3 regions of the Bacillus sp. ISL-35 genome follow, and region 1 is predicted to be linked to each of the others. Evidence: predicted binding sites of a transcription regulator. Region 1 holds the regulator's gene; each other region holds the start of a gene.
What was found. The regulator Rex, encoded in region 1, represses fermentation and respiration genes when NADH is low (regulators of the CRP and FNR family bind a similar motif). The targets are predictions, from matches to a motif close to TTGTGAAATATTTCACAA.
Positions count from the first base shown of each region.

Region 2: the regulator Rex is predicted to act here: its motif matches at 7,926-7,943, upstream of J7E38_RS03395 (TIGR04190 family B12-binding domain/radical SAM domain protein).
Region 3: the regulator Rex is predicted to act here: its motif matches at 7,113-7,130, upstream of hcp (hydroxylamine reductase).

Region 1 covers NZ_JAGGQK010000025.1:3,084-13,207, reverse strand. Annotated here, with positions in the region: gene J7E38_RS22330 (succinyl-CoA:acetate CoA-transferase ScpC) at 1-1,312, opposite strand, end outside; gene J7E38_RS22325 (LytTR family DNA-binding domain-containing protein) at 1,441-2,085, opposite strand; gene groL (chaperonin GroEL) at 2,230-3,858, opposite strand; gene groES (co-chaperone GroES) at 3,917-4,201, opposite strand; gene J7E38_RS22310 (GNAT family N-acetyltransferase) at 4,388-4,915, opposite strand; gene J7E38_RS22305 (CPBP family intramembrane glutamic endopeptidase) at 5,151-5,882, shown strand; gene J7E38_RS22300 (YdiK family protein) at 5,886-6,086, shown strand; gene J7E38_RS22295 (redox-sensing transcriptional repressor Rex) at 6,111-6,767, opposite strand; gene moaC (cyclic pyranopterin monophosphate synthase MoaC) at 6,795-7,289, opposite strand; gene J7E38_RS22285 (ABC-F family ATP-binding cassette domain-containing protein) at 7,471-9,399, shown strand; gene tsaD (tRNA (adenosine(37)-N6)-threonylcarbamoyltransferase complex transferase subunit TsaD) at 9,826-10,124, opposite strand, start outside.
Region 2 covers NZ_JAGGQK010000002.1:17,650-27,773, forward strand. Annotated here, with positions in the region: gene J7E38_RS03350 (SpoVR family protein) at 1-308, shown strand, start outside; gene J7E38_RS03355 (cation diffusion facilitator family transporter) at 468-1,403, shown strand; gene J7E38_RS03360 (ArsR/SmtB family transcription factor) at 1,426-1,746, opposite strand; gene J7E38_RS03365 (DUF421 domain-containing protein) at 1,811-2,491, opposite strand; gene J7E38_RS03370 (YidH family protein) at 2,644-3,012, shown strand; gene J7E38_RS03375 (DUF3939 domain-containing protein) at 3,016-3,669, opposite strand; gene J7E38_RS03380 (sensor domain-containing protein) at 4,220-6,562, shown strand; guanidine-I (ykkC/yxkD leader) riboswitch at 6,609-6,708, shown strand; gene sugE (quaternary ammonium compound efflux SMR transporter SugE) at 6,922-7,245, shown strand; gene J7E38_RS03390 (hypothetical protein) at 7,434-7,787, shown strand; gene J7E38_RS03395 (TIGR04190 family B12-binding domain/radical SAM domain protein) at 8,059-9,855, shown strand; gene J7E38_RS03400 (cation diffusion facilitator family transporter) at 10,022-10,124, shown strand, end outside.
Region 3 covers NZ_JAGGQK010000001.1:380,305-390,428, reverse strand. Annotated here, with positions in the region: gene J7E38_RS02045 (SLOG family protein) at 1-208, opposite strand, end outside; gene J7E38_RS02040 (CotD family spore coat protein) at 322-630, opposite strand; gene J7E38_RS02035 (ribonuclease H-like domain-containing protein) at 1,017-2,324, opposite strand; gene J7E38_RS02030 (DEAD/DEAH box helicase) at 2,339-4,615, opposite strand; gene J7E38_RS02025 (Crp/Fnr family transcriptional regulator) at 4,810-5,502, shown strand; gene hcp (hydroxylamine reductase) at 5,749-7,050, opposite strand; gene J7E38_RS02015 (Hsp20/alpha crystallin family protein) at 7,466-7,936, shown strand; gene J7E38_RS02010 (YppG family protein) at 7,979-8,524, opposite strand; gene J7E38_RS02005 (YppF family protein) at 8,716-8,913, shown strand; gene J7E38_RS02000 (YppE family protein) at 9,001-9,378, opposite strand; gene J7E38_RS01995 (hypothetical protein) at 9,556-9,810, opposite strand.

The sequences.
Region 1 (10,124 bases):
TCAAGTCGGCATATCCTTGTTCAGTGACAATCACATCGACATCATGCTCCGTATGGTCCACATGTGAGACGAAAGGCACGATGCTTGAGATTTTCCCGCCTTTGGCAATCGATTTAGTGACAAAGATGGCCAGGCGCGCGTTTCGGGCAAAGTCACCGGAACCGCCAATTCCGTTCATCATTTTCGTGCCGAGGACGTGGGTTGAATTGACATTTCCGTAGATGTCCAATTCCAACGCTGTATTGATGGAAATCAACCCGAGACGGCGAATGATTTCAGGATGGTTGGAGATCTCCTGAGGGCGCATCATCAGTTTGTCTCGATATTTTTCAAAATTCAAGAAGACTTGCTGCATTTTTTCCTCGGAAAGCGTGATTGAACAGCAGGAGGCAAATTGGACCTTCCCCGCATCAATCAGGTCAAATACCGCATCCTGAAGCACCTCGGAATAGACTTCCAAGTTCTCAAACTCTGAATCCAGCATTCCATGGAGAACGGCATTGGCAACAGAACCAATCCCTGATTGTAATGGGGCCAGGCTTTCGGTAAGCCGGCCGCTCTGGACTTCTTTTCGAAGGAATTCAATCAAATGCTGTGCCATCACAACCGTTTCTTCATCCGGAGGAACAATGGTCGATGGTGAATCCAGCTGATTCGTAAACACAATTCCTTTGACCTTGTTTACATCGACCGGGATTCCGATCGTTCCAATCCGATCGTCAGGTTTAGTGAGTGGAATAGGCTGCCTTGCCCCTTGTTTTCCTGGTTCGTATAAATCATGCAATCCTTCGAGTTCTGTTGACTGAGCTGTGTTAATTTCGATAATAATCGACTTCGCATTCTGGGCGAATGCCATGGAATTGCCTATTGAAGTAGTCGGGATGACCATTCCGTCTTCACTTATTGCAATCGCTTCCAAAATTGCGACGTCTATGTCCATGACATCAGCACGGATCAGCTCGGCTGTATGTGATAGATGCTGGTCCACAAACAAAAAGTCTCCCTGATTGATGCCACGGCGCATTGTCGGATCTGCCTGGAATGGCAATCTTTTGCCCAGGATGCCTGCCTCAGCGAACAGCTTATCTACATCTGATCCCAATGAAGCTCCGGTATATACATTAACCTTAAAGTTTTCATCTTCTTTTATCCTCTTTACTAGGGCGAATGGTACCGCTTTCACGTCGCCTGCACGCGTGAAGCCACTTAACCCTAAAGACATTCCACTTTCAATGAAGGAAGCTGCCTGATCAGGAGTCACAACTTTGTCCTTCAGACGATGATCTCTAATTCGCTCTAATTGCTGTTCCATATCTGAATCCCTCACTTAATGAATAGTTACAATCATTTTACCCATAAACAACATCAGGATATGGTTTTCGGAATACTAGACAAAAGATTCCGACAAAACAGCGAATTTAGACACCCAAGCAGAAAAAATCAGAATCCCAGCAGTTTTCTAAAATAACTGGAGTAGGACTGGCTGACCGGCACACGTTCCCCATTATCCATCGACAGCAGAAAAGTAGAATGAGTATCCGGATAAATCGTCTTGATATGGTTCACATTCACAATGAATGAACGATGGCACCGGATAAAGGAATCCTTCGGAAGCAAATATTCAAACTCCTGCAGGGAGTATTTATGTGTCCCAGATATCTCATCCGTGTAAACATGGGTCTTCTTATCTTTCGCCTCAATATGGATCACCTTTGAAAAAGGAACCGGAATCCAGCCATCCTGAGTTTTCAGGGTCACGACTGACTTCCCATCGGTCAGCGCCGGATAAATCGCCGTCACACATCCCTCAAGCTCGCCATTATGTAAAAACGGGACCGCCATCCCATGATAAGGAATGCCAAAAACATCCCGGTTAATGAACTCAGAAACCTTCTGCCTCGACATCAGCGCTTTATAGGCAATCGTCCCTTCCTTTACAGGATCGCCAGCAGCAATCTTCAAATCCACCCTCTTGCTGGGACGATAATAAATATATTCCTTCGTATTCGAAACCGCAATCGAGATTTCATCCGAAAATAACTCCCCGATGACATCCAGCAATGAGCTTAAGGTTATATCCTCCATGCTTTTTCTCACCTCGATGTTATTATACTACTATTATAAAATATATTGAGGGATAGCTTTTTGAAAGAAATAAAAGAAGCATCCCATAAGTTTTAACAACTTATGGGATGCTTCTTTTAGTTTTTACCAAGGGTGAGGCGATGATTACATCATGCCACCCATACCGCCCATGCCGCTCATGTCAGGCATTCCAGCACCAGCTGGTTCTGGGATGTCAGCAACTACTGCTTCAGTAGTCAGGAACATTGCAGATACGGATGCTGCGTTTTGAAGTGCAGAGCGTGTAACCTTAGTTGGATCAACGATACCAGCTTCGATCATGTTTACCCACTCTCCAGTTGCTGCGTTGAAGCCTGTGCCGACTTCTTCGCGCTTCAGGCGCTCAACGATGACTGAGCCTTCAAGTCCAGCGTTGTGTGCGATTTGGCGAACTGGTTCTTCCATAGCGCGAAGGACGATGTTTATGCCAGTAGCTTCGTCGCCTTCAGCCTGGATTCCAGCAACCTTGTTGTATACGTTAAGAAGCGCTACGCCACCGCCTGATACGATACCTTCTTCAACTGCAGCGCGAGTTGAGTTAAGAGCATCTTCAATGCGAAGCTTGCGTTCTTTCAATTCAGTTTCAGTAGCAGCACCAACCTTGATGACTGCAACGCCGCCAGCTAGCTTAGCAAGGCGCTCTTGCAGCTTTTCACGGTCAAATTCAGAAGTTGTTTCTTCCATTTGAATACGGATCTGGTTTACGCGGCTTTCGATTTGAGCGCTGTCTCCAGCACCTTCAACGATTGTTGTGTTTTCTTTTGTAACCACAACTTTAGAAGCGCGTCCAAGAGATGTGATAGTAGCAGACTTAAGGTCGCGTCCAAGTTCTTCAGTGATTACTTCACCGCCAGTCAGTGCAGCGATGTCTTCAAGCATAGCCTTACGGCGGTCACCAAAGCCAGGAGCTTTAACAGCTACTGCGTTGAATGTTCCGCGAAGCTTGTTGACTACTAATGTAGCAAGTGCTTCACCTTCAACATCTTCAGCGATAAGCAATAATGGCTTGCCTTGCTGTACAACTTGCTCAAGGACAGGAAGGATTTCCTGGATGCTGCCGATTTTCTTGTCAGTGATCAGGATATATGGATTTTCAAGAACTGCTTCCATCTTGTCAGAATCAGTTACCATGTAAGGAGATGCATATCCGCGGTCGAACTGCATACCTTCAACAACGTCCAATTCTGTAGTGAAGCCTTTTGATTCTTCGATTGTGATAACGCCGTCGTTGCCAACGCGCTCCATTGCTTCAGCGATCAATTGGCCAACTTCTTCGTCATCAGCAGAGATTGCAGCAACTTGTGCGATAGAAGCTTTGCCTTCGATTGGCTTAGAAATAGCCTTTAACTCTTCAACTGCTGTAATAACAGCCTTTTCCATACCTTTGCGGATGCCCATTGGGTTAGCGCCGGCAGTTACGTTCTTAAGGCCTTCACGGATCATTGCTTGAGCAAGAACTGTTGCAGTAGTCGTACCGTCACCAGCAACGTCGTTTGTCTTGCTAGCTACTTCAGCAACAAGCTTAGCACCCATGTTTTCGAATGCATCTTCAAGTTCGATTTCTTTCGCGATTGTTACACCATCGTTAGTGATAAGAGGTGAACCGAATTTCTTCTCAAGAACCACGTTGCGTCCCTTTGGTCCAAGAGTTACTTTTACTGCATTTGCAAGAGAATCTACCCCGCGAAGCATCGCGCGGCGTGCTTCTTCACTGAACTTAATTTCTTTTGCCATTGTAGAAAAACCTCCTCAGATTTTTAATATTTTTACGTTCTGTTTATAATCGCAGTGATTATTCTACTACTGCTAAAATGTCGTTTTCACGTAGGATCAGGTACTCAGTTCCCTGGTACTTCACTTCTGTGCCTGCGTATTTTGAGAAGATAATGCGGTTTCCGACTTCAACTTCTAGAGCAACGCGCTCACCGTTCTCAAGTACACGGCCAGTTCCAACAGCTACGACTTTACCTTCTTGAGGTTTTTCTTTCGCTGTGTCGGGTAAAACGATACCGCTTGCAGTTTTTTCTTCAGACTCAACAAGCTCGATAATAATGCGATCTCCTAGTGGCTTGATCAAGTGAAACAACCTCCTCAAATTATATGTAGATTATTTTTTATTAGCACTCGCCTCAATAGAGTGCTAACACAATTTATATAATAATGAATCTCGATTTTTTTTGCAAGCGTGAAGCAAAAATTTTTCATGAAATTTTACGATGATCCAGGTGCTGTCGAATGCTGTAGAAATCTCCTGCTGACGGCATCATTTACTGGCTTGGTAAAGGACATGCTTCTTCAGCGGACTGCCCTGATCTACTCTCGGGTGATGAAATGTTTTAACAGGGTTCATGCCGATTTTTCTCATGACATTGATAGAGGGTTTATTGATTTCAGCAGTAAAACTGACGACCTCGCTAAAGCCGAGCTCATTGAATCCATATTCCAGACAGGCCCTGGCTCCTTCTGTTGCATAACCTTGGCCCCACGCGTCTTTTTTCAGCCTCCAGCCAATTTCAATACATGGGGTGAAATCTGCGTCAAATGTTGCCCTATGAAACCCGATGAAGCCGATGAACTCTTTCGTTCTCTTCTCTTCAACCGCATATAGCCCAAAGCCGTATTCCTTGAACTCGGCAAGAATCGACTGATAAAACTTCTCAGTTTCTGCGGAAGATAAAACACGAGGAAAATACTGCATCACATCCTGATCTGCATTCATTAGGCAAAAGTGCTCTAAATCTGCCGCAGACCAGTTCCGCAAAATCAGTCGTGGCGTTTCCAAATAAATCATTTGTACCTCCAATTATTCTCAAATTGAAAATGGCACCTTAACCGGATACAGTAAACCCGAACAAGTAACTTTTTCATCCTGGCCCTACAATTTGAACTTTTAAATCATTTACTAGTAGAATAAAGAGAGTGTATATAGTAAGCAAAGCGGTCCCCGTATTTTATTTTACAGGCCAGCATATTATTACGTAAAATTTCAGAACATACATTTCTGCATTATTAAGGAGTTTTTTCAATTGAAAAAAGAATACTGGTACGTCCTTATTGCCTATATTGTTATGCAGCTTTCAAGTCTTGTCGGGGTGCCACTCATTGCTTTGATCGGTGCTGCGATGGGAAAAAGCCTGAATGAAATGCAAACCCTCGCGATTCCATACTGGCTCGTAACCAGCTTTTCGCTGACACTCCTGATCATCCTGCTGATTTTAAGGAAGGAAAGAAACATAAATGCTGATTTGCGCGAAGCATCTTCGCCGGCAAGCTCGGCGGCATGGGCATTCGCCGGGGTATTCCTGGCCCTGTTCGCCCAGTCGATTGCAGGCAGCATTGAAAGCATGCTTGGAATTGAGATGGGCTCGGAGAATACACAGGAAATCATCAAGCTGATTGAAAGGTTCCCGGTTGTGATCCTTGTCAGCTCGATCATCGGTCCGATTCTGGAGGAAATCGTCTTCCGGAAGATTATTTTTGGCAGCCTGCACAAGAAAATGAACTTCTTCTTGGCAGCCTTGATCAGCTCCGTCATATTCGCACTGGCCCATATGGAGCCGGAGCATGTGATCCTATACTCAGCAATGGGCTTCACCTTTGCGTTTCTATATGTAAAAACAAAGCGGATCATCGTGCCAATCATCGCCCATGTTACAATGAATACAATGGTTGTCCTGCTTCAATCCGTATTCAGGGAAGACATTGAGAGAATGATAAAAGAAGCAGAGAAAATTCAAAGCTTTATTGGGGGATTTTAAGTCATGAAGCAATCGCCTATGTTTTCAGGCATTGTCTACATCTTGTTAGGCAGCTTATTCACCTATTTCGCCATCCAGAATGTCAACGATACAGGCTGGGGATTTTTCAGTTATTTGCTCGTCCTGCTCGCCACCTTTGACTTCGGTTCCGGCATCAGGATGATTCTGTTTCATTTCAAACTTAAACAAATGCAGAAAAAATAGCTCCTTCATCGAAGGAGCCATTTTTTATTCTTCTGATTCACTGTCTGTCGGATAATGTTTCAAGAAATAAATCAATGATTGCAGTTCTACTGCCAAATCAATATGATGGATCCTGATCGAAGACGGCACATTCAGCCTCGCCGGCGTAAAGTTCAGGATTCCCTTCACATTCGCCTGTACAAGTCTGTCTGTGATCGGCTGTGCCACTGTTGACGGCACTGTCAGGATTGCCACCTGGATGCCTTCCTCAACCACAACCTTATCGAGATCATCCATGTGATAGACAGGCACATCGCCAATCTGCGTCCCAACCTTATCTGGGTCGACATCGAAGGCAATTTCAATTTTCGTATTATTGTTTTTGGAAAAATTATAATTCAAAAACGCCGTTCCCAAATTACCAACGCCAATCAGCGCAACCTTCGTGAGTTCATCCTGGTCGAGCGTCTTTCGGAAAAAAGTCAGCAGGTAATTCACATTATAGCCGTAACCCTTTTTACCCAAAGCCCCGAAATAGGAAAAGTCCCTCCTGATCGTAGCCGAATCCACTTTTACCGCTTCACTCAGCTCCGCGGACGATACCCTCTGCTTGCCTGAAGAATGCAAGTTCAATAAAAATCGGTAATATAGCGGCAAACGCTTAGCAGTTGCCTGCGGAATCTTCATAGCATCATTCGTCATTCTCCATCCTCCACCCTGTTCGTATTTCTATTTTAACTTCTCATCTCTCTTAAAATCGCCGTTTTTCCCGCCGGTTTTTTCCACGAGATAGGTCCTGCCGATCACCATGCCTTTGTCGACGGCCTTGCACATATCATAAACAGTCAGCGCGCATGCTGCTGCTGCTGTTAACGCTTCCATTTCTACCCCTGTATTCCCTTTTGTTTTAACAGCTGCAGCGATATTTAATATATAGTCATTACCATTTTGCTCCCAATCAAACGAAAGGTCAATGCCTGTTAATGGAATCGGGTGGCACATCGGGATGATCTCTGACGTCTTCTTGGCCGCCATGATGCCAGCAACCTGCGCGACTGCCAGTACATCGCCTTTTTTCATTTTATTTTCAGTAATCCTTACATATATATCTTCATTAACGGTGATGCTTGAATGGGCGACTGCCGTACGGACCGTCTCCGGTTTTTCACTGACATCGACCATCTTCGCTCTTCCCTCTTCATTAAAATGCGTAAATTCTGCCATGTTCAAGCTCCTTTCAACCAAATAATACACTATTTTCCCAAACTTGTGTGTGAACTTTGTTTCTATCTTCACATATAGAGGAGGAAATTTTTCATACCTTACCACCCATTGCAGGCCGCACATATTGCCGAGCCCATAGGATTGGGTTACACTATCCCTAAGGCATTAGAGGTGAAAAATAATGATTCTATTACAAGTCAATCAGCTATCAAAATATTTTGCGGCTGATCTTATTTTATCGAATATCAAGTTTGAAATACAGACCAATGACCGTGTTGCCCTGGTCGGCCGGAACGGGGCGGGAAAATCCACCCTGCTGAAAATCATTGCCGGCTATGAATCCCATGACGGCGGCGAGATTATCCGCCCGAAAGGAACATCAATCGGCTACCTGGCCCAGAATACCGGACTGGAATCCGAGAAAAGCATTTGGGATGAAATGCTGGCTGTTTTTGACCATCTGCACAGCATGGAAAAAGAACTGCGCCGGCTTGAAGAAAAAATGTCGGATCCTGGCATCCTGTCGAATGAGTCAGAGTATGAAAGAGTATTAAAGGATTATGACGTTTTGCAGGTCCAGTTCAAGGAAAAAGGCGGCTACCAGTACGAAGCGGACATCCGCTCCGTCCTTCACGGCCTGAACTTCCAGTCTTTTGATTATTCCACAAAAATCTCCACTTTAAGCGGAGGACAGAAAACAAGGCTTGCGCTCGCAAAGCTGTTATTGACTCGTCCTGATATTTTGATTCTCGACGAACCGACTAACCATCTGGACATTGACACACTTTCCTGGCTTGAGCAGTATCTCCAGGGCTATGACGGTGCGATTTTAATTGTTTCACACGACCGTTACTTCCTTGATAAGGTTGTGAACCAGGTATACGAGATTTCCCGTCACCAGTTGACGAAGTTCCCTGGCAATTACAGCTCGTATTTAGAACATAAAGCCGCAAATTATGAGCGCGACCTGAAGCTATATGAAAAGCAGCAGGATGAGATCTCCAAGCTGCAGGACTTTATCCAGCGAAATCTTGCCAGGGCCTCAACAACGAAACGGGCCCAGAGCCGCCGGAAACAGCTCGAGAAGATCGACCGGATGGACAGGCCGATGGGAGATGAAAAATCTGCTTCCTTCAGCTTCCAGATCGAACGCCAGAGCGGGAATGACGTCCTGAAGGTAAATACACTTGCTGTCGGCTATCAGAATGAAGTCGTCTCCGAAAATATATCTTTCAACCTTTCACGTGGCGACAGTACGGCCCTCGTTGGACCAAACGGAGTCGGCAAGTCGACCTTATTGAAGACCATTGTTGAAAAATTGCCATCGATTGCCGGCAATATTCAGTACGGCTCCAATGTTTCAATCGGCTATTACGATCAGGAACAGGCTGAACTTAGCTCGAACAAAAAGGTTTTAAATGAGCTGTGGGACGAGTATCCACTGAAATCCGAAAAGGAGATCCGCACCGTATTGGGCAACTTCCTTTTTTCAGGCGATGATGTGTTAAAAATCGTCTCGACCCTGAGCGGCGGCGAAAAAGCGCGGTTGGCACTGGCCAAGCTAATGCTGCAAAATTCCAATTTCCTTATTCTGGATGAACCAACAAACCATCTGGACCTGGACAGCAAGGAAGTCCTTGAGAACGCCTTGATCGATTATCCAGGCACCATCCTGTTCGTCTCTCACGACCGTTATTTTATCAACAGGATCGCCACCAAGGTCCTTGAACTCGACCGTGCCGGAGCAACAGAATATCTTGGTGATTATGATTACTACGTCGAGAAGAAATTAGAGCAGGAAGAACTTGAGGCACTGGCCAGACAGGCGGCCATAGCGGCTGGCACGATCAGCGAACCAGTCAAGCAGGACAAGACCTCCTACCAGCAGGATAAAGAGGCCAAGAAGCTCGAACGCCAGCGCAAACGTCGCATGGAAGAGGTCGAAGCGCTGATCGACAAGCTCGAGTCAGAGGTTGCAGAATACGAAGAATTGCTTTGTGATCCGGAAATATTCCAGGATCACGAAAAAGCAGGAGAAATCAATTCCAAAATCGAAACCGCCAAAGATAAGCTCGACGAACTGATGGAAGAGTGGACGGAATTGGCCTAGCAATGGAGAAACCGGGCATGAATTTGCCCGGTTTTTTGTATGTTATCCACAGAAATTTGTTGATTGTTTTCTAATGAATTTGTTTATTCGCTAAAAAGGGGTGTTTAATTGCAAAAATGCTGTATTTATTCGCAAAGCCAGCACTTTTATTCGCAAAATAATCCTGTTTATTCGCAAACTGGAAAATAACTAAGATTATTTCCAATTTGAAAACCCCGAGTTCCATCTCTTATTCACTAAAAAAAGTCCCGATTAAAAACCGGGACTTTTTGTTCACATAGTTATTCACATAGCAAAGACTGATTTATAGGTTATCCATAGACTTTTCCACATTATCCACAAAACAAGCTTTTTTTATCCACATTATGCACAATCATAAGCTGTTTTTGTTTACATATCCACAGAAGAGTCTGACAAAAATAATTTCTAACTGCGACTTTGGTTGTGGATAGTTATCTCCAGACCAGGATTTCCGTTCAATGTCAGTTCCGCTCTTTGCCCTTTATCGTACATCACACTTCCTGCGGCAGCAATCATCGCTGCGTTGTCTGTGCATAAAGACAGCGGCGGAATGACAATTTCCACATCCGAATCTGCAAATTCTGTGGATAATTTTGCTCTCAGGCCTTTATTAGCCGCAACACCTCCGGCTAGCAGAACTTGTTTCACATCATATTCTTTTACAGCCTTTTGCGTTTTCGTGACAAGTACATCAATGACACTCT
Region 2 (10,124 bases), on a different contig from region 1:
AAAAACAAGGACGGGAATATAAAGTCGTGGACAAAGCCTGGGAGCAGGTCCGTGACCAGCTTGTAAGCATGAGAGTCAATGGCGGGTTTCCTTATCTTACTGTGACAGATGGTGATTACCTTAAAAACGGTGAGCTATATATAACACATGGCTTCGAAGGGATAGAACTGGATATTAAATACCTTGAAAAAGTCCTGCCGTATATCCATCAGCTATGGGGCAGGAAGTGCCATATCGAAACGATTGTCGAAGGCAGGGCCATGCTTTATACGTATGATGGAAAAGGAGTCCACCGCAAATATTTATAAGTCCAGAACCAAACCGCTGATTACTGGCGGTTTTTTTATGTGTGAAAAACATAATAATAAGGTAAATAAAATAGACAAGCTTATTGTTGAACCATTTTCACATTTGAGTCATAATAATATATATGAGCATATATTCATATATAAAGGGAGGGCTGACAAATGGGCCATAATCATTCACACGGCCACAGCCACAGCCACAGCCACAGTCATGGCCATAGTCATACAAACAATAAAAAAGCATTATTCTGGTCGTTCCTTTTAATCTCAGCTTTCATGATTGTCGAGGTAATCGGAGGCATCCTTACAAACAGTCTGGCACTTCTTTCGGATGCCGGGCATATGCTTTCTGATGCGGCTGCACTTGGGTTGAGTTTATTTGCGATGAAGCTTGGTGAAAAGAAAGCTACTCACACAAAGACGTATGGATTCAAACGTTTTGAAATTATCGCTGCTGCTCTCAATGGTCTGACATTGATCATTATCTCGATTTATATATTTGTCGAAGCGTACCATCGCCTGGCCAATCCTCCTGAAGTGCAGAGTCTTGGAATGCTGACCATTTCAGTTATCGGTTTACTGGTCAATATAGTCGCGGCATGGATTTTAATGCGGGGTGACAAAGATGAGAACTTGAACGTCAGGAGTGCATTTCTCCATGTAATAGGTGACATGCTGGGCTCGGTTGGCGCAATCGTTGCTGCATTGCTTATTTACTTTTTTGGCTGGGGACTTGCGGATCCAATCGCGAGTGTCGCAGTGGCGATCTTGATCATTATCAGTGGCTTGAGGGTTACAAAGGATAGCTTCCATGTCTTGATGGAAGGTACTCCGGAGCAAATTAAATTAGAAGAAGTGAAAGAGGAAATATTGAAGATTCCACAAGTTAGAGATGTACACGATGTTCATGTTTGGTCAATCACATCAGGGGTTTTCATGCTTAGCGGCCATATTGCGGTCGAAGGAGAAGGAGCACATGACCGTGTCCTCAGGGCGGCGCAGACACTGCTGCATGACCGGTTTGGCATCGACCACAGCACGCTCCAGGTCGAAGCGGAGGAACACGGCTGCCCGTGTGCACATGGGCCGTGTAATTAAAAACATGCCAGCCAATTCAGATTCACTGATGGCTGGCATGTTCTATGCTTTGTCGCAGCAGGTCGATGACATGTTCATCGTCATGAGTGTAATAAAGGGTTGTACCCTCTCTCCTGAATGTAACGAGCCTGAGGTTTTTTAAAAAACGCAATTGATGTGAAACAGTGGATTGCAGCAATGACAGTTTTTCGGCAATTTCATTGACTGAATGTTCTCCCTGAAACAGCAGGTGAAGAATCCTCAGACGAGTCGGATCAGATAAGGCCTTGAAGGTTTGCGACACCATGAACAAGGTTTCCTCATCCAGTTCAGCCGTTTCATTTTTCTTTTCTTTCAATATCATCAGCCTCCCACCTTCATTATAACGCATTAAAACCATGGTGGAATCATGGCCAATAAAATCTGAGCTAGCTTTTCTGCTGGATATAGAATCCATCAGACTCGGACCATTCAGCGAAATAGACCTCATCCAGCTGTTGTATTCCTTCCTCATTCAGTTTTTGATTTAGCCATTTCTCGTCCTTGCCAATATTTTTTAGGCCATTCTTTACTGGCTTTCCTTCATCAACGACCGTTTCAGCGATATCTGATCTAGGAGCGTGTACATCAAGTCCTGCATATGTCGGGGTTTGTGCTTTTGGTTTTAACAGTACGCTGATGTTTCCACTTGTTTCGAGTATGACATCCTTCACATCATTCATGGAAAAAACACCTTTAAGCCGTAATAGAGATTTTAATTGCTCCATTTCAAGCTCAGCCTTATTCAGGTTTTCAATCTGTATTTCCCCATTTTTGACAAGTGGTTCTGCCTGTCCTTTCAGGATTGGCCGCAGTTTATCAGATTTCTGGGTTGTTTTTTCTACAATGAAAATCAAAAGTCCCCAGACAGCAATCCCGAATAGCATTTCCCAAATCGTAGAAGACGACTTTTCAAACAAGTTTTCCTCGACCAATCCGCCTAAAACGACCGCATAGACAAAATCGAAAGGGGTGACCTGAGACATCTCCTTTTTGCCAAGAAGCCTTGTAACAATAATAAGTGCAGCAAGCCCGATGACCAGCTTTAGCGCAATCATAATATAAATCATATATTCCACCCTCCTATCTAAGGATGCATAACTATTCCCATTCGCGAGGAATGATAAAACAGGCAGAAAGTGGATAGGGTTGAGCATATGAAGGGGAAGCATGGTGCTCGCGTGATAAAATTTAGGTGATACAAATGAAAGAGGGGATTGAAATGGAAGAGAACAAAACGCTCGAATCTAAATATATCCAACAGCATCTTGCGAACGAACGAACTTATCTTGCATGGGTCAGGACATCCATCGCCATCATTGGAATTGGATTTTTGGCATCAAGCTTGCATTTCAACAGTATCAAGTCAGTGAGCCAGCTTGCCGATACAATCGCTGTTTTTGTCAGCATTTTTTCCCTGCTGATCGGTCTGACCATCCTTGCTCTTGCGACCATTCATTATTTTTCAGTACAGAAAAACATTAACAGCCAGACCTTCGAGTCGGCAAATAGTCTGATAAAGGTTTCAACAGGAATTATCTTTTTTATTTTCCTATTACTCGGATTATATTTAATCACTATTTTATTTTGATCTTTATATCATCGTGCTGTTTTCCTTTGGTTTTTTATGAGTGACAAGACCATCGTAATTGGTGATATACAGCTCGATTTCCGGCTCGACATCAAGACAATGAGCCTTCAACAGCTGATAATAGTTCACCCTGTTCGATGGATCATATGGCAAAACGGGAAACTCTTTAAATTCTTTCACATAGTGATCGACTGCTCTTTGGACTTTATCGAGTGTGATCGCAAGTTTTTTTTCATCCTCTGCAAAAATATCGTAGGTTTCCTTTGACATGTAAAATCTTCGGGCAGGAAAACCTTTCAAGATGGGGGCGAGTTGTTCTAAATCAATGCTATGATCGTCCTTTACAAGGATCGTTCGATAAACACCTTTTGGAAGTTGGTCTGAATATATTCTTACTGCCTGTCTAATCTCTTCCACACTGGAATCTATGATTGGCCAGGATTTTTTTTCCTCATTTCCGCCTTGCTTTTTCCTGATGGCAAACAAAACGTGAGCAACTCCAGCGATTGTGCCCATGATTGTGAACAAGGGATACAAACTCGACAATAGGTCAAAAAGATAGCCGGTTATTGGCCAGACGATTGCGGATAAAGCTTTCATGGCCGCTGTCCCATTGAACAAGTTCCCGTCTTTTTCGCTTTTTCTCCCGGTTTTCATAACAATTCCTCCCTTCAAAATTGCTCGACGTGTTAAATAGTTTAGAGCAAAAACTCTAACAGATGTTTCCCTCTTAAGAATTCCAGGTTTATGGCCGATACATATATAAGGAATAAGATTTTTTCTGAGAAGAATAATCGATGTGGAGTGTTGGGGCTGAACAAAAGAAAAAGAAGCTATTTCTACTTTCATTATATAAAATAGTTGCCCTCTTGTGGGGGATTTCGTTTTGAAAATTAAGAAAATAGTCTATTTAATCGCTCTTTTCATTGATGATTAATGTATAATATTGAAAAAGGTTTGTTCTTTAACAGGGAAATTGTCGTCTGGCCAAAACTGTAGTCCATTATAATAATAGGCTCTGTTTACTGCCTGACATGCATTGCATAAAAGAAGGCTCTTTGGTGCCAAAGTCAACGAATATTGGAAGCATATTCGAAATGAGCCCCGCTACCTGCAAGAATTCGGATCAAGTATTCAAAAAGCCGTATCCAATCCGAACGCAGCCATAAAAAAGACAGAAACGAGGGGCAGGATGGAGATTCCCCAAATGTACATATTTGACATAAAAACAATCGCTTTGACCGTTGTCTTCTTGATGATTTCATCAATTATGGCGGTCGAATTCAGCAGACAGATCAAAAAAAATACTGACAGAAAAAAACGAAGGATTGCTCTGTATTCACTGCTTCTGGCATTCACCTTTTTATTGACACATATTTTTGTGATCATATCAGCAGGTGTCCCCTTTTCAACAGGCAATTTTTATTTATTCTTTCTGCTGTTCTTTGGCATTTGCTCAATAGGGGCATATGCAGCTTTGAACCTTGCGCAAAGAGATATTGCCAATACGCCACAGTACATATACACAAGTTTGCTGATCGCCGCCAGCATTATGATTGCAGAGTATACAGCATTCTATATCATTTTCAGCGATACAATTGAGATTCAGTGGATTTTAACGGTTTTAAGCACTTTAATGGTGACAGTCACATCCTTTGTGCTGCTCAGGTTCCTGATGCAGATTACAAATGAGGATATTTATGAGTTTATAAAAAAATATAAATATTTGGGTAGTGTCTTTGGTGGTATGGCCTTAGGCGGCATCCCTTATATTGTCCTGACTTCGATGATGCCAATCACGGAAGGAGCAGGAATCCAATCTTTTATGGCTCCATTCATTTATATGGCCATGGCTAATTTATTCTTTATGCTCATCCCGGACCTTTTCGGTGAAAAATTAATCATGAAGAATGTCCAGTCCCATTTATCCTTGTTCAGTCATAACCCTGATTCAGTCTTCAGGGTTGATTTGCAGGGATCTATCTTGAATGTGAACAAAGAGGCCGTCGAGCTGACAGGCTATACAGCGAATGAACTCACTGGTCTCCATTTTATCGAGTTGATTGGCGGCAGCGAAGAAGGGGAGAAAATCAGGAGATATTACCGGAAAGTACTGAGCGGCGAGACGAAGGTGATAGAAACCTCCTTGAAAAAAGCGGATTCGACCTTCGCTGAAGTGAGAATCACGGCCGTCAGGATCATCGTTAAAAATACGACTGTTGGTGTTTTTGGAATTGTCAGGGATATCACAGAACAGAAAAAAGCAGACAAAATGATTGAGTACCTTGCGTATCATGATGAACTGACCAATTTGCCAAACAGGCGCAATTTAGAGAAAGTGATGGCAGGATTGTACATTAAGGATGAAACTTTTTCTTTGATTTACCTAGATTTTGACCGTTTTAAAAGAATCAATGACACGTTTGGCCACTCGTTTGGTGATAAGATTCTCGTGCAAATCGGCAGGGAACTTGCAAAGGTGACACCTGAGAACTGCCTGGTTGCCAGAATCGGCGGTGATGAGTTCGCGATTCTCGTGACAGAAGGGAATAAGCCGGAAATAGTCGCAGCAGAGGTGGTCAAGGCGTTCCAGTCACCGCTATTTGCCGGGGGAATGGAGTTTTTGATTACGGCAAGTATCGGGATTGCCCATTTTCCAGATGATACAAGCGATCTAGAGCTGCTGTTGAAGTACGCCGACATGGCTATGTATAAAGCGAAGGAGAACGGAACGAATAACTTCCAGTTTTTTGACGAGAGTATGGTCGATCAGGATGTCAATAAATTTGAATTGGAGAATGAATTGCGAAACGCAATCAATAATGATTCACTTACCGTTTTCTATCAGCCAAAGTACAATGCCAACACAAATGAAATAACCGGAGCAGAAGCATTAGCAAGATGGAAGCATCCTCGCCACGGAATGATTCCTCCTGGAGTGTTCATCCCGATTGCCGAGGAGGCAAACTTGATCGTACCGCTAGAGCGGATGATCATCAGGCAGGTGTTCAGCCAGCTTGTCACCTGGAAGGAGCAGAGGTACGAGGTTCCGCGGACATCCATCAATATCTCGATCATCCATTTTTATCAGGAGGATTTCGTGAAATTCATGCAGCAATCTCTTAAAGAGTATGATTTAGTGGGTGAATTGATTGAAATTGAAGTAACTGAAAGCATCATGATTAAGAAGGAAGACAGCATCAATGAACAGCTTCAGGCACTGAGGGGAATTGGGATTGAAGTAAGCATCGATGATTTTGGAACAGGGTACAGTTCATTGAGCTATTTGAGCAAGCTTTCAGTCGATCGCCTGAAAATCGATCAAAGCTTCGTTTCACACTCCCAGGAAAATCGCGAAATCATTTCTACGATTGTTTCTATGGCAACAAACCTTAAGTTGAAGGTCATAGCTGAGGGAGTGGAGACAGAATCTCAGATTGACTTGCTGAAGTCGCTGGGCTGCCAGGAAGTCCAGGGCTATTACTATTCGCCGCCTTTGCCATCGAATGAATACGAAACCATGATGAACAGAGAGCTCCTTGCGAATTAATGCATTCTTTTGACTGTGGAGTTCAATTATGATACTATTCCTATTATGAAAAGTCCTCTAGGGTTCCGCAGCAGCATTGCTGGACTGGTCCGAGAGAGGACGCACAGGAACACCTGTGTACACGGAGGGACAAAAACCCGGGAGATATCGAATGATATCTCCCGGGTTTTTTTAATGAAAGCTGTTTTCGCATTGAATGTTGCTTCGTACAAATACAACAACCCGCATTTGAAAGATTCGGAGCTCTTTTCGGAGATGCTTTCTAATCTAATAGGTGAGACTATTTGTATAGCCCCAGATGTTGGTGTGTGAACGCAACAAGATTTACGAAAAGAGACTTAGTGAAAGGAGCAATCAGTATGGCTTGGATCTTTTTAGTTATAGCTGGCATATTTGAAGTGGTATGGGCAATTGGCCTAAAGTATACGGAGGGATTTACCAAAGCAATCCCATCGTTGATCACTCTGGCCGGTATGGCAATAAGCTTTTACTTTTTATCCATGGCCGTCAAGACGCTGCCCATCGGGACCGCTTATGCCATCTGGACGGGGATCGGTGCTGCCGGTGCTGTCATACTTGGAATCATCCTGTTTGGGGAACCGCGTAATCTTTTGAGGCTGATGTTTGTCGCATTCATTTTAATCGGGATCATTGGTCTGAAGGCAACTTCGGGGAGCAATTGACCATATAGAAAGCAGACTGGCATTTCATGCAGTCTGCTTTTTTGCTGGGATTTCCGTCACGGATGAATCGAACTGAAAATATGTCGGATTTGAAAACATCAGGCTTATTTGTTACCAGTTTTGTAACATATCGATATGTTTAATGATGTTAAAATTGATTTATGCCAAATGAAGGGGAGCATGCTGAAATGGAAGGTTTATCTGAAATCGTCAATCTGTTAAAAGGGATCGAAAGTTCAATCGATTCCCTGAATAAGCGGACCGAAAGCATCGAGAAGAGACTTGACCGACTTGAAAAAGTGGATAGCATCGAACATCGCGTAACTTCAAATCAAATCGATATAACAGATATAAAAGACGCACTTGAAAGAATGGAAGAGCTTCAAAGTGCAAAAATCGAAAATATGCTGAAAGAATTAATGACCCAGACCGAAATGAAGAACAATTCTGAATTCAGCACAATCCATAAACGCCTTGATTCCCATTTATTGAAATTGGGAAGAGTCGAGGAAGAGATCCTGATCGTCCAGCAGGAAAAATAGATTTTGGAGAGATTGCCGATGTGCAGTCTCTTTTTTTTCGATAGCCTATTATAAATAGCTACTTACCCCTCCACAAAACTTTCATAAATCTGCAAACACTTGTCACGCATGGGATATATGGGGATTTCACACTTGTTAATGTTCAGCTGTTCACAAAATATATACCTTTGCCGGTCTTGGACGAAGGATGCCAGAGTTATGATTAAGGTGTAATCAGACATTTTCTGTTATAGGCAATCTTAATAGATTCTATTTTTTCGAGGTGAGTGCTTTGAAATACGATTTAGTCCTTCTCCATGCACCAAGTGTATATGATTTCCGGAAAAATGCATTGCTGGCTGGCCCAATCAGTGATGTTGTTCCGTCATCTCCAGTTTTTGAAATGTATCCTATTGGGCTGACAAGTATTGCTGAATATTTGGAACGTCAGGGACTGCGAGTGAAAATCATCAATATCGCCAACAGGATGCTGATGGATGAAAGCTTCGATGTGGAAAAGAAACTGAAAAAAGTCAAGACACGTGCCTTTGGGATTGACCTGCACTGGCTACCACATGCTCATGGCAGCATCGAGCTTGCCAAAATTGTCAAAAATCTTCACCCACAAACCCCCATCGTTTTTGGCGGACTTTCTGCTACCTATTACCATAAAGAATTAATTGAGTATCCCTTCATCGATTTTGTCATGAGAGGTGACTCTACAGAAAAATTGATGCTGCTGTTGATTAAGTATTTGAAAGACGGCACGCATCAGCTTGGCGGGATTCCCAACTTGACATGGAAGGATGGCAATACTCCGGTTTACAATCCGCTGAGCCATGTTCCGGACAGTCTGGATGAATTTGATATACCCGGCTACCGTTATACCATCAAATCAGTGTTCAAGTATAAAAACTTTCTGGATCCGCTGCCGTATAATGGCTGGCTCCAATATCCAAACACAGCGATCCTTACAGCAAAGGGATGTACCCAGGGCTGCTTGATCTGCGGAGGATCCAAGCAATCATATAAGGATAACTGCAACCGGAAGGTGCTCGCCAAACGTTCCCCGGAGAAATTGATTGAGGATATTTTGTTCATTCAGCGCTTCAGCAGGGCGCCAATCTTCATTCTTCATGATATCCGCCAGGCAGGCAAAGAGTATGTGGATGAGTTTTTTGATCGGCTCAGCAAAATCAACCTTAAAAACGAACTGGTCTTTGAACTGTTCCAGTATGCCAACGAAGAGTATTTTGAAAAAATCGAGAAGGCAGTGCCGAAGTACAGCATTGAATTGACCCTGGAAACCCATGATGAAAAGATTCGGAGATTCAATGGGAAATTCAACTGCACGAATGCGAAAGTGATTGAAACGCTGCAGGCTGCATTGAAGCACAGCTGCAAAAAAATTGATATTTTCTTTATGGTTGGCATTCCGCATCAGGATTACCAGAGTGCCCTGGATAATGTGGATTTTTGCGAGGAAATCCATAATGCATGCAGCGGGGATAAACGATTATCATATTTTGTTGCCCCGCTTGCTCCATTCCTCGATCCGGCAAGCCCGGCTTTTGAACAACCCGAGAAATACGGCTATAAAAAGTTCTGCCACACCATCGAAGACCACAGGAAAGCAATCACCCAGCCTTCCTGGAAATACATGCTCAGCTTTGAAACCGATTATATGACCAGGGATGAAATTGTTCAGTCAACCTATGAATCTGCAAGAAACCTGAATGCATTCAAATTAAAGCATGGCCTTGTCGACAAAAAGACGCATGATGAGGTCAATGAAAAAATCGACAAATCTCTTGAATATATTGAAAAAATCGATCAAATTGTCGCGCTGCCCGATGAAGAAAAAAACCGCCAGCTAACCTTGCTCAGCAAGGAAATGGAGGAGGTCAACAAGTACAGTATATGCGGAAAGCATGAACTGAAATGGGAAGTGAAAAAGCATTATGCAAATATCTTCTCACTGACTGCAATCGGGATTGAACTATTGGCAGAGGACATTTCAATCAATGTCAAGCAACGGTTCAACGCTTATAATAAACGAGTAGCAGAAGCCTCAAAAAGCAGAACATGATTCACCAGTCTAAAGCCTTCAGGATATCCTGAAGGCTATTTTTCTGCTGAAAAAAAGACTCCCCGTATAATGTTGTTCAACAAGTCGACCATAATAAATGTTTAAAGCAGCCATAAATGTGAAAAATGTAGAAGAAATAACATATAAAGTGATTTTCGGATGGAGGATGTCATCAATGATAGAATTTTTAAAAAGAGGTAACAAGTCTTCCGGGATTGCTGCGCTTGGGAATACATTCCTGGCAATAATCAAGGGTGTTGCGGCTGCTA
Region 3 (10,124 bases), on a different contig from region 1:
ATTCTTCCTGAAGATCGAATACGGCCTCGCCAGCCCATAATTCGACACCCAGCTGGCCGCTGATCATCACCCATTCCAGGCCGTCATCGATCAGGGGCAATAAAGTTTTCTTTATTGCTGTTTTTATGTATTCAGCTGCCGGATGGTCGTGCTGGAATATACCCAGTTCAAAAGGTTTATACCCGGATATCGCGGCTACTTTAACCATGGTTGACTCCTTTGAATAATCTTTGTCATATTGAAGTTATTCCCTTTAAACGATTTATATAACACCTTTTAATCTTAAAAAAACAAGGGCTGTTCAGCCCTTGTTGCATTTCTTTATCTGCCGAATCCCATTCCCGGGCCATATCCCATTGGACCGCCGAATCCTGGGCGCGGTCTAGGTCCAACTGGAGCTACTCCGCCTGGAACCGGACCAGGTCCGCCATAAAAGTTCTGGTTTGTAACCTGGTTCACTGTTGATTCTGTATGCGGGAAGTAATGGACATGGTCATAATTGATGTGATTTACATTTGTAGTATGTGATGGATGAACATGCGGAACCACATTGTTGACAAAATTATGATTCACACAGCATTTAGTAGGATGAACTACTGTTGGCAAAACATTGGTTGGCTTGCAGTACATAGTGCATAACTCCTTTCGTTTAGACTTATTCTTTACATTAACAGCCTATGAAGAAGTCATGCGTCTTGTACTAATGAAAACACCTATTTTTTCAAGATTCTCTTCAGGTGCAAGCGCCTATGAATCTATTAAAGGAATGTGTAAAAGTTGTCCTTAAGTCCGCTGAATATTACAGCTATAAGTGTGATGACAACAAAATAGAGAACTAAAACCGCTTTATACATCTTACCAGCCCCGTAAAATTATATTGATTTTTAACACCATACAATTTTACATTTTACAATGTCCGAACCGTACATACAACAGGATAATACAGGTTTTGCGCATTTAAATGTTAAAATTTTGTTACAATTGAAAATAACCTGGCGAAACTTGTTGAAACAGGGTCAATTTGACGAATTTTGCGCTTGCCCGGGAAATGCTTTCCGGGAAATTCTCTTAATTCTTTTTTCGAGCTCTTGCTTAAAAATCATGTCTTTTTTTGTTGCCTGCTTCCCTTCCCTGACAAGATCTTCGGCAAGTTGGCAATATTCCAAAGCCAATTCAAAATCCTGTTCCCGATGTTCATAATGCTTGGCAAGTTCGATGCAGGCTTCTTTCTTCTGCTTCACGCTGCCTTTCTCCGCACTTTCTTTCCATAACGGAACAGCATTCTGCCATTCTTTATGTTTTTTATGTTCAAAAGCAAGTGCGTGCTTCGCATAAATTTCCTGATCATTGCCCTCGACTATTAGTCCATTGAAAGCCTGCTTCGCTTTTTCAGTATTGCCAAGATAGGAAAACCAGCGTCCAACCTCGTAAGTTTCCTGTGCTGTCTGTGACTGATCACGGCCGAGTATCTGGAAAGTTAAATGTGTATAAAGCGTCAATAGTGACAGAATATCGGTTTCATTGTGCCTGATGACACCAAGCAATCCCTCAGGGTTCTTCCTCTCGAGGAAGTCAAAATAAATCATCGGCGCCAGGAAGCCTGGTATATCATCCTTCCGCTCAAGCCCCAATACTTCCTGTTCGACGATGCTAAGTTTCATTCGTTCGATTTTATGCTTCCACATTCTTCTGGCGGCATGATACAAGTCAAAATGCCCAAAGGATGGCAGCTTTGGGACATGGTCACGGACAAGAGTGTGCCTGGTTTTGACTTGCGGCCAGTCGAAGGCCTTTCCATTGTAGGTAACCAAGGTCGTATAGTCGGCATTTTCCAAAAAACTCTGATATAGCGCTACTTCTGCCCCCGGGCTTGGCAGGATATGCTGTTTAAGTTTTACACAATCCTCAGAAACACTCGCATGGCCTAGCAGGAATATCGTATTCCCTGCTCCCCCGCCCAGTCCCGTTGTTTCAGTATCAAAAAACACCAAATCGCCTGCGCTATGGCCCGAGGCAGAAAGCGGGTGATTGGTCTGTTCCTGATTCCACAGGGAGACCGCCTCAAGCAGATCGCTGAATCGATAGTGGCCATGCTTGTAGTCAAGCGGATAAACAACCTCCCTGACCAGACAGTATTCGCCATCAAAATAGAAGGGGGTAACATGTTCCTTCTCCCAGATATCGAGAAATGGGATGTCAGGTATCGATTCGGCATTTACCGTTTCAGGCTCCGGGATGGAGCTCCTGGCTGCTGGCGTTTCAGGCTTATCGATCCCACTCTTGATATGCGGCTTTAGCCTGTTCAATTTGTTTTTTAAACTCATTTTCCCCCTCCTTTCTAGACTGCGGCTTCAAGGAAAAGATTCAACAATTTCACAACATCTTTTTTTGAATGGATTGAGGTTGTATCCGTCCCGATACAGGATGGACATCCATCTGAACACTGGCAGTTAAGGACCATTTGCTTCGTCTGCTTCAAAATCTCTTCAATGCCAGAATAAATCTTTTCACTCAGGCCAATTCCACCTGGATACCGATCATAAAAGAAAATCGTCGGTTTTTCATTATGGGCCGCCTTCACCTGCGGGACCACATGGACATCAGAAGGGTCGCACATCACGAATAATGGTGCGATATGCTTCAGGGCCTGGGATGTTCCGATCAACCCTTCCTCGAGGCGGTCATCAGCGAACTCGGAAAGTTCTTTATTAAGGGAGATCCAGGCTGAGCTCGTGTGCAGTTCTTCTTCCGGTAGATAAATTGGGCCTGATCCTATATTTTCATGAGTCTCAAACCTTATTTTCTTGAAAATTGTAGCCATCGCCCTGACACTTACATCTCCATACCCGATTTCTGTATCTTCATTGCCCCGATGTTTGTCTTCCTCCAAAACACTTAGCTGGACGGCGAGATTGGCGTCGGTAAAGTAATCGACATCGACTTCACGTACAAATGCCTTCTTCTCTTCCCAATCCAGCTTTTCCACCTGAAATTGTATGCCCTGGTGGAGATAAATCGCTTCTTCATGTAACAATGTCATGGCGGAGAAGGTATCCATCTCGCCAATCACCCTGACATTTGCTACATCTGATTGGTCGATGATCACGACATTCTCCTGCGACGCTGAGCGGAGGCTGATATTATGGGCCGGGAAGGCGTCATTCATCCAGAACCATTTGTCGCCATTTTGATGAAGGATACGCTCCTCCGTTAAATATTCCAGGATTTCTTCAATTTCCGCTGCCCCGAAAGTGTCTCCCTTTTTAAAAGGCAATTCATAGGATGCACACTTGATGTGATCGATGAGGATAATCAAGTTGTCGGGATTGATTCTGGCTGTTTCCGGACTGCGGTTAAAAAAGTAATCCGGATTTTGGATGACATACTGATCCAGCGGGCTGGAGCTTGCCACCATGATGACCACAGACTCTCCATGCCGTCTGCCAGCACGGCCTGCCTGCTGCCATGCACTTGCGATCGTACCCGGGTATCCGTTCATGATACATACCTGAAGCTGTCCGATATCAACACCCAATTCAAGAGCATTCGTACTGACAACACCATAAATCTCGCCGGAGCGCAGACCTTTTTCAATAGCACGCCTTTCCGTCGGGAGGTAGCCACCCCTGTATCCTCTAATGGCCTTTGGGCCTAGCTTGTGCTTGACCAGCTCCTGAAGATAGGTAAGCAAGATTTCCACCCTTACCCTGCTTCTTGCAAAGACGATGGTCTGGATCCTATTTTTCAGGAATTCCCCCGCAAGCCTTCTCGTTTCAAGAGTCGCGCTTCTGCGGACATTCAACGGAATATTGACGACTGGCGGATTATAAAATAAGAAGTGCTTCCTTCCTGAAGGCGCTCCATTATTGTCAATCAGAACCATCTCTTTTTCGGTCAATCCCTCAGCCAACTCCAGCGGATTGGCAATGGTCGCAGATGTACAGATAAAAACAGGATCACTTCCGTAATATTCACAGATCCTTTTCAGCCTCCTGATGACATTTGCCACATGGCTGCCAAAAACTCCTCTGTAAATATGCAGTTCATCGATAACGACATACTTCAGGTTTTCAAAAAGAGAAACCCACTTCGTATGGTGCGGCAGGATTGCTGAATGGAGCATATCAGGATTGGTAATGACGATATGCCCTGCCCTCCTGACCTTTTGACGGATATTGGCTGGTGTGTCGCCATCATATGTATAGCTGTTTATCGAAAGTTCCGCCTCCTGGATCAATTCATTGATTTCACTCTTTTGGTCCTGTGCCAGCGCTTTTGTAGGGAACATATAAAGAGCTCTGGCGTTCGGATCATTGATGATCGATTGCAGGACGGGCAGATTATAGCATAGCGTCTTCCCCGAAGCTGTCGGTGTGACAGCAACGATGCTTTGTTTCTTCATGATCTGTTCGTAAGATGATTTCTGGTGGGTATACAATTGGGAAATCCCACGCCTTTGGAGTGCATCCTTCAAGATCCCGCTTAAATCTTCGGGCATCTCTTCTGTCCGGGCTTCTTTCTCCTCAATCGTATGCCAGTGGACAATATTCTTTTTTACCGATTCACTAACCTTCAATTCTTGCAAAATCTCTTGCATGCTTTTCCGGACTTTCATCGCGTTCACCTCGTTAACCTTATTTTAGCGAATAAATGTTCGTTGCAAAAGAAAAATTATTGATACCAGACTGCTAGTTTTTGGAATCTCTTTTTTTAATCGCAGATTGGCCTTAAAAATCCAGGATGTTATTTGCAGCCCCCATTTGCTAAAATAATAGAAGTGGACTACAGCTAATATTTGAGGTGTTTCTTTTGAATAAAAATGAAATTAAAAATATACTGGCCAAATTCTCTTTGTTCAGGGACCTTGAGGACCATGAATTAGATAAAATCGTCGACATCTCCATTTCGCGTCAGTGGAAGAAAAACAGCCATATCTTTATGCAGGGTGACCCTCTGGAAAATGTTTATTTCATCAATGAAGGCAAGGTGAAAGTCTATAAAAGTGATGCCAATGGCCGGGAGCAAATCGTCGCCATCCTTAAGAAAGGGGAAATGTTCCCTCATGTAGGATTCTTCAGGAAAGGCGGCTATCCAGGTTATTCAGAGGTATTGGAGGAAGCAAGCCTTGTCGTTGTCCCGATTTCACAATTCGAAAAGGTCCTTGTCGAAAACCCTCACTTAAGCATCAAAGTATTCAAAGTGCTGGGAGAGAAAATCGTCGACCTCCAGGAGAGACTGGAAGCCCAAATTCTCAACAATACGTATGAACAGATCATAAAGCTTTTAATCAGGCTTGGGGAACTTCACGGAGAAAAGCAGGAAGATGGTACGGTTCTATTGAAGACGGATTTCACGAACAAGGATCTGGCCAATATGATTGGTACCACCAGGGAAACGGTCAGCAGGACGTTGACCAAAATGAAAAAAGATGAACTGATTTCCACTGACGCAGATGGGAATATGATCATGGACCCTGATGTATTGCTGGATGAGCTTGTCTAGTATATATTCTCAGAACAAAACGCCCGAGGCTCTTTACCCCGGGCGTTCATTTTATTAGGCTCTTTTCTCAAACTTTGTTGCTATTGAATACAAAATTGGAGTGAATTACCTATACTCCTTTATAAAATTGACGCTTCTTATGAGAAAAGAGCGTGCAAACTTAATACCGACCTGCAAAATAGGCTTATATTACGTTAAAATCGGCTTTAGGATTTTAACAACAATCTTTACGAAAACAGCCTTTTATTATTCAGTTTTGCTTAAACCCATCATTGTTTCCAGGTCTTCCTGGGCAGATGTGATCAATTTCAGGTTGAATGTATCCTGCAGGACCTGCATCACGCCATCAGAAATGAATTCTGGCGGCTTAGGCCCGATGCGGATATCCTGGATTCCCAGGCTGAAAAGTCCAAGCAGGATTGCTACAGCTTTTTGCTCGAACCAGGAAAGGACGATACTAACCGGCAGCTCGTTTACGTCACATTCAAAGGCATCAGCAAGTGCCTTGGCAATTTTTACCGTTGATACAGAGTTATTGCACTGGCCAAGATCCAAATATCGAGGGATATTCGTTCCAGGAACCACTCCATAATCGACATCATTGAATCGGAACTTTCCGCAAGAAGTTGTCAGGATGACTGCTTCTGGAGGAAGTGATGTTGCAAGCTCGCGGTAGTACTCTCCTCCTTTTCCAGGTGCATCACAACCGGCAATGACGAAGAAACGCTTAATTTTTCCTGACTTGACTGCTTCTATGACTTCTGGTGCCAGACCTATCACTGTTTCATGATGGAAGCCTGTAACCAAAGTCTCATCCGATTCCATGTTAGCCTCTGGAAGCTCCAGCGCTTTTTCGATAAGCACGGAGAAGTCTTCATTTTCAATTTTCCTTACGTTTTCAAGTCCTGCTACTTCGTATGTAAACATACGGTCTGCATAAGAACCCTTGATCGGCATTACGCAGTTTGTAGTTGCCAGGATTGCCCCAGGGAATTTTTCAAACAGGCGGCGCTGGTCAAACCATGCCTTCCCGATATTTCCCTTGAGATGCGGATATTTTTTCAATGCTGGATAGCCGTGGGCCGGAAGCATCTCGGAATGCGTGTAAATATTGATTCCTTTGCCTTCGGTTTGCTTCAGCAATTCTTCAAGCGCGAATAGATTGTGCCCCGTTACAACGATTGCTTTGCCTTCAATCTTATTCTGGCTCACCTTGACAGGCTGCGGGATGCCAAGACGGCTAGTGTGCGCTTCATCAAGCATTTCCATCACGCGTACAGCTGATTGGCCAACCTTCATCGCCATATCAATATGTTCCTGGACATTAAAGTTTGAATTAGTCAATGTCATATATAATGCTTCGTGGGTCGTTGCATCAACGAACGGATCTGTGAATCCAAGCTGATTCGCATGGGTTCTATAGGCTGCTATGCCTTTCAGAGCAAAAATGATCGTATCATGAAGACTTGCGATTGTTTCATCTTTTCCGCATACACCAACAACTTTACATCCTCCTGTTGGCGTTTGTTCACATTGGTAACAAAACATATGTGTATTCCCCTTTTCTGCTTTATTTACTGTTTCAGCATACAGAGGTTGAAAAATTGGTTATGTGACCTAAATCACACTAAAGGCATTTTTCACAAAGTGTTCAAAAAAGTACGTCGGACTGTTGAAGTCTGATTTTGAAGAAAGGCTGTTTTCGTAAAGATTGTTGTTAAAATCCTAAATCCGATTTTAACGTAATATAAACCTATTTTGGAGGTCGGTATGAAGTTTCCATGCTCTTTTCTCAAAAGAAGCGTCTACTTTACGAAGGAATACTGCGAATTCAATCCAATTTTGTATTCAATAGCAACAAAGTTTGAGAAAAGAGCCTAAAGAAAAACACCTCATCTTGAACAGGGACATTCCATACAACATAGATTATTATAAGAATTTTAGCAGAGGAGGATGTGAACCGATGGCAACCAACCATCCTGATCGCCCAAAAAGAAACGAAACTCTCGAACAGTGGTTCAAATCGATGAACCAGCTGATGCAGGAGAAGCCTGTCAAAGGTATCCTGCAAAGCATTGATGATTTTTTCAGGCATCCCTTTCCCCAGTCATCCTTCGGTGTACAAGTAAATGAAACAGTGAACGAATATGTGGTGACAGCAGAATTGCCGGGGATCAAAAAGGAAGATATCTCAATTGACGTCATCAACAACTCGCTCACGATCCTTGTAAACAAAACCGAAATGACTTCAGAAATCAACGATATCGCAAAAACGGAAATGCATATGGCCTCATCCAGGCAATTCAGCCGGACAATTCCATTTGCTCATCCCATAAATGATAAAAAGACCCGGGCATCCTACCGCGATGGATTGCTTAAAATTAAAATCGCTAAAAAACAGGGAAAGAAAATAGACATTTTTATTGATGAATAGTTGTTTAACAGAAACAAGCAGGCACAATCGCCTGCTTGTTTTTTAAACTTTGAACATTCCGCCGAGTCCCTTGACAAGGGATGACACCTGGGTCACCGCATTCATCATCTGGCCCGCTGTATCGACCATCTTATTGATGTCCAGGTTCCCATCCTGGCTTTTAAACGAGTTCATGATCGACTGCATGCCTGATGGCTGCTTTGGCATAAAAGCATGTTGCGGATATGGGTTATAATTCTGATAGTCAGCCTGCGGGTTATAGTAACCATAAATAGGGTCATCCTCAGGTTCTAGCGGATTTTGAAAAAGCATTTTTGTATAGTTATTTTTGCTCTCGGCAATTGGGTAAGGCTGATTCCACTGAGGGTTTCCCTGCATATAAGGATTCACAGGGAAACCCTGCGGAGAGTATTGGTTTTGCCAGTTCCCCGGCATGGCATTCCAATATGGTGTGTTATATTGTTGAGGGAGCGGTTGCTGCCGGTTCAAATTTTGATCATTCCCATTATATAGATAAGGGTCCTGACTATATTGATTCACCCACCACTGTGGCTGGTAGGCATTCGTCTTATTTCTGCGGCCAAACATGGCGAACATCCTCCTCCGATCATTCATTACGATAGTATATGATCAAACCGCCCAATGGGTGAAAGGGTTGGAAAAGGCTTCCGGTTTTGTCTAAGTATGAAAAATGTTGTCGGAAGTTTCAATTTTTGAAAAATGAATGACTCTTCCTTTTTCATGATAGTATGGACTCAAATGATGGAGGAGGATGAAAAATGAACGTTCACGAACTTAAAAATCTATTTGCCCAGACAAAAGAATACACTCCGGAACATGTAAATGAATTGCTCGATTTTACCAAAAAGTCGTATATTCAGAATGAGATCACCATTCTGGAATACCGGAACCTTGTTCGTGAGCTGGAATTGCAAGGTGCTTTCATTCCCGAGGATCAGAAAGAAATGACCATCTAAAAAAGTTGAAGCACCAGAACGATCGGACTCCCCTTATTGCCGGCTTGGCTGACAATTGAGGTGCAGTTCAAACGCTCTGGTGCTTCTTTATTTTTGGCTGCCTGTTTGCTTAACCGCAATGATCAGACTTTTCAGGATGAATTCCACTGACTGTAATTGATCAAGGAACCGCTTTTTGCTTGTTTCTGGAAAAAACGCCTGTACAGAAATGACTTCAATGTAGTCCGCGGCCGTTTCAATCTGGTTTACATGAAGGTTTTTCGGCCTGTTCTGACCTACCCAATCGGACGCTGATTTCCTCCATGTGTCTGTTGTCCCCTTTACCTCATCAGCAAATGGCTTTACTTCTTCATGAAAATCGCCTCTTACTCGCTTTTCCTTCGAATATTGAAATCGTTGATGAGCAAATTCCAGGTTCTCAAGCAACCTTTCAGATAATGCAATAAGATTTTGGTCAGGTTCCAAGTTAATCACACTTTCCTTTGGTCTATTTTTTATGAGTCCGCAACTCATTTGTTTCTTTCTTTGTGACTTTTCTGGTGCAGATTAGCCAATTTCACAAATTTATTTAGTCCAATGACATACAAAAAAGCAGCTTTCATGGCAAAAAGCTGCTTCATGTTGAATCTATTCTATTATATTTTAAAAACTCATTTCAAGTTTTAAGGAGGCTTGCTCGTTGATCGTCTGTACCGAGGAATTAAGGGCTTGCGGAATTTCCCGTTCTACTTTATCTAGAAGTCTGCTAGTTTTTTCTAATTGCAATGAATGGACATTGTACATTTTTTCCCGGACTCCTTGCAAAGATTCAAGCAAATTCATGTCTGTTTCTTCAAGGCAATGGGCCATTTCAGTCAACATCCCTAAAAACTCTTCTCTTTCGATTCCTTGTTTCATGATTATCTCTCCTAACTTGGTATTTTAAGGTCTGGCAGAATGAACCCCAGTGCGCGACGACGAATCTTTCCTAATGGATTTCCAGTCTCTTGATTGTAAAATTCTACCCTGGGACGCAACCTCCTTCATGGTTGACAAAACTAGAAGGGATTCGGCAAACAAAGTGTTTTTCAGCAGTGAACTTTACAGTCTTCGACATGGCCAAATCGTATGAAAACCGAACAAATGAACAAACTAAGGTCGGGAGGTGTTCACATGAATAAAAAACAACGTAAAACCGCGCAGCAGCCGAATAAAATGGCAGAGAAAAAAGC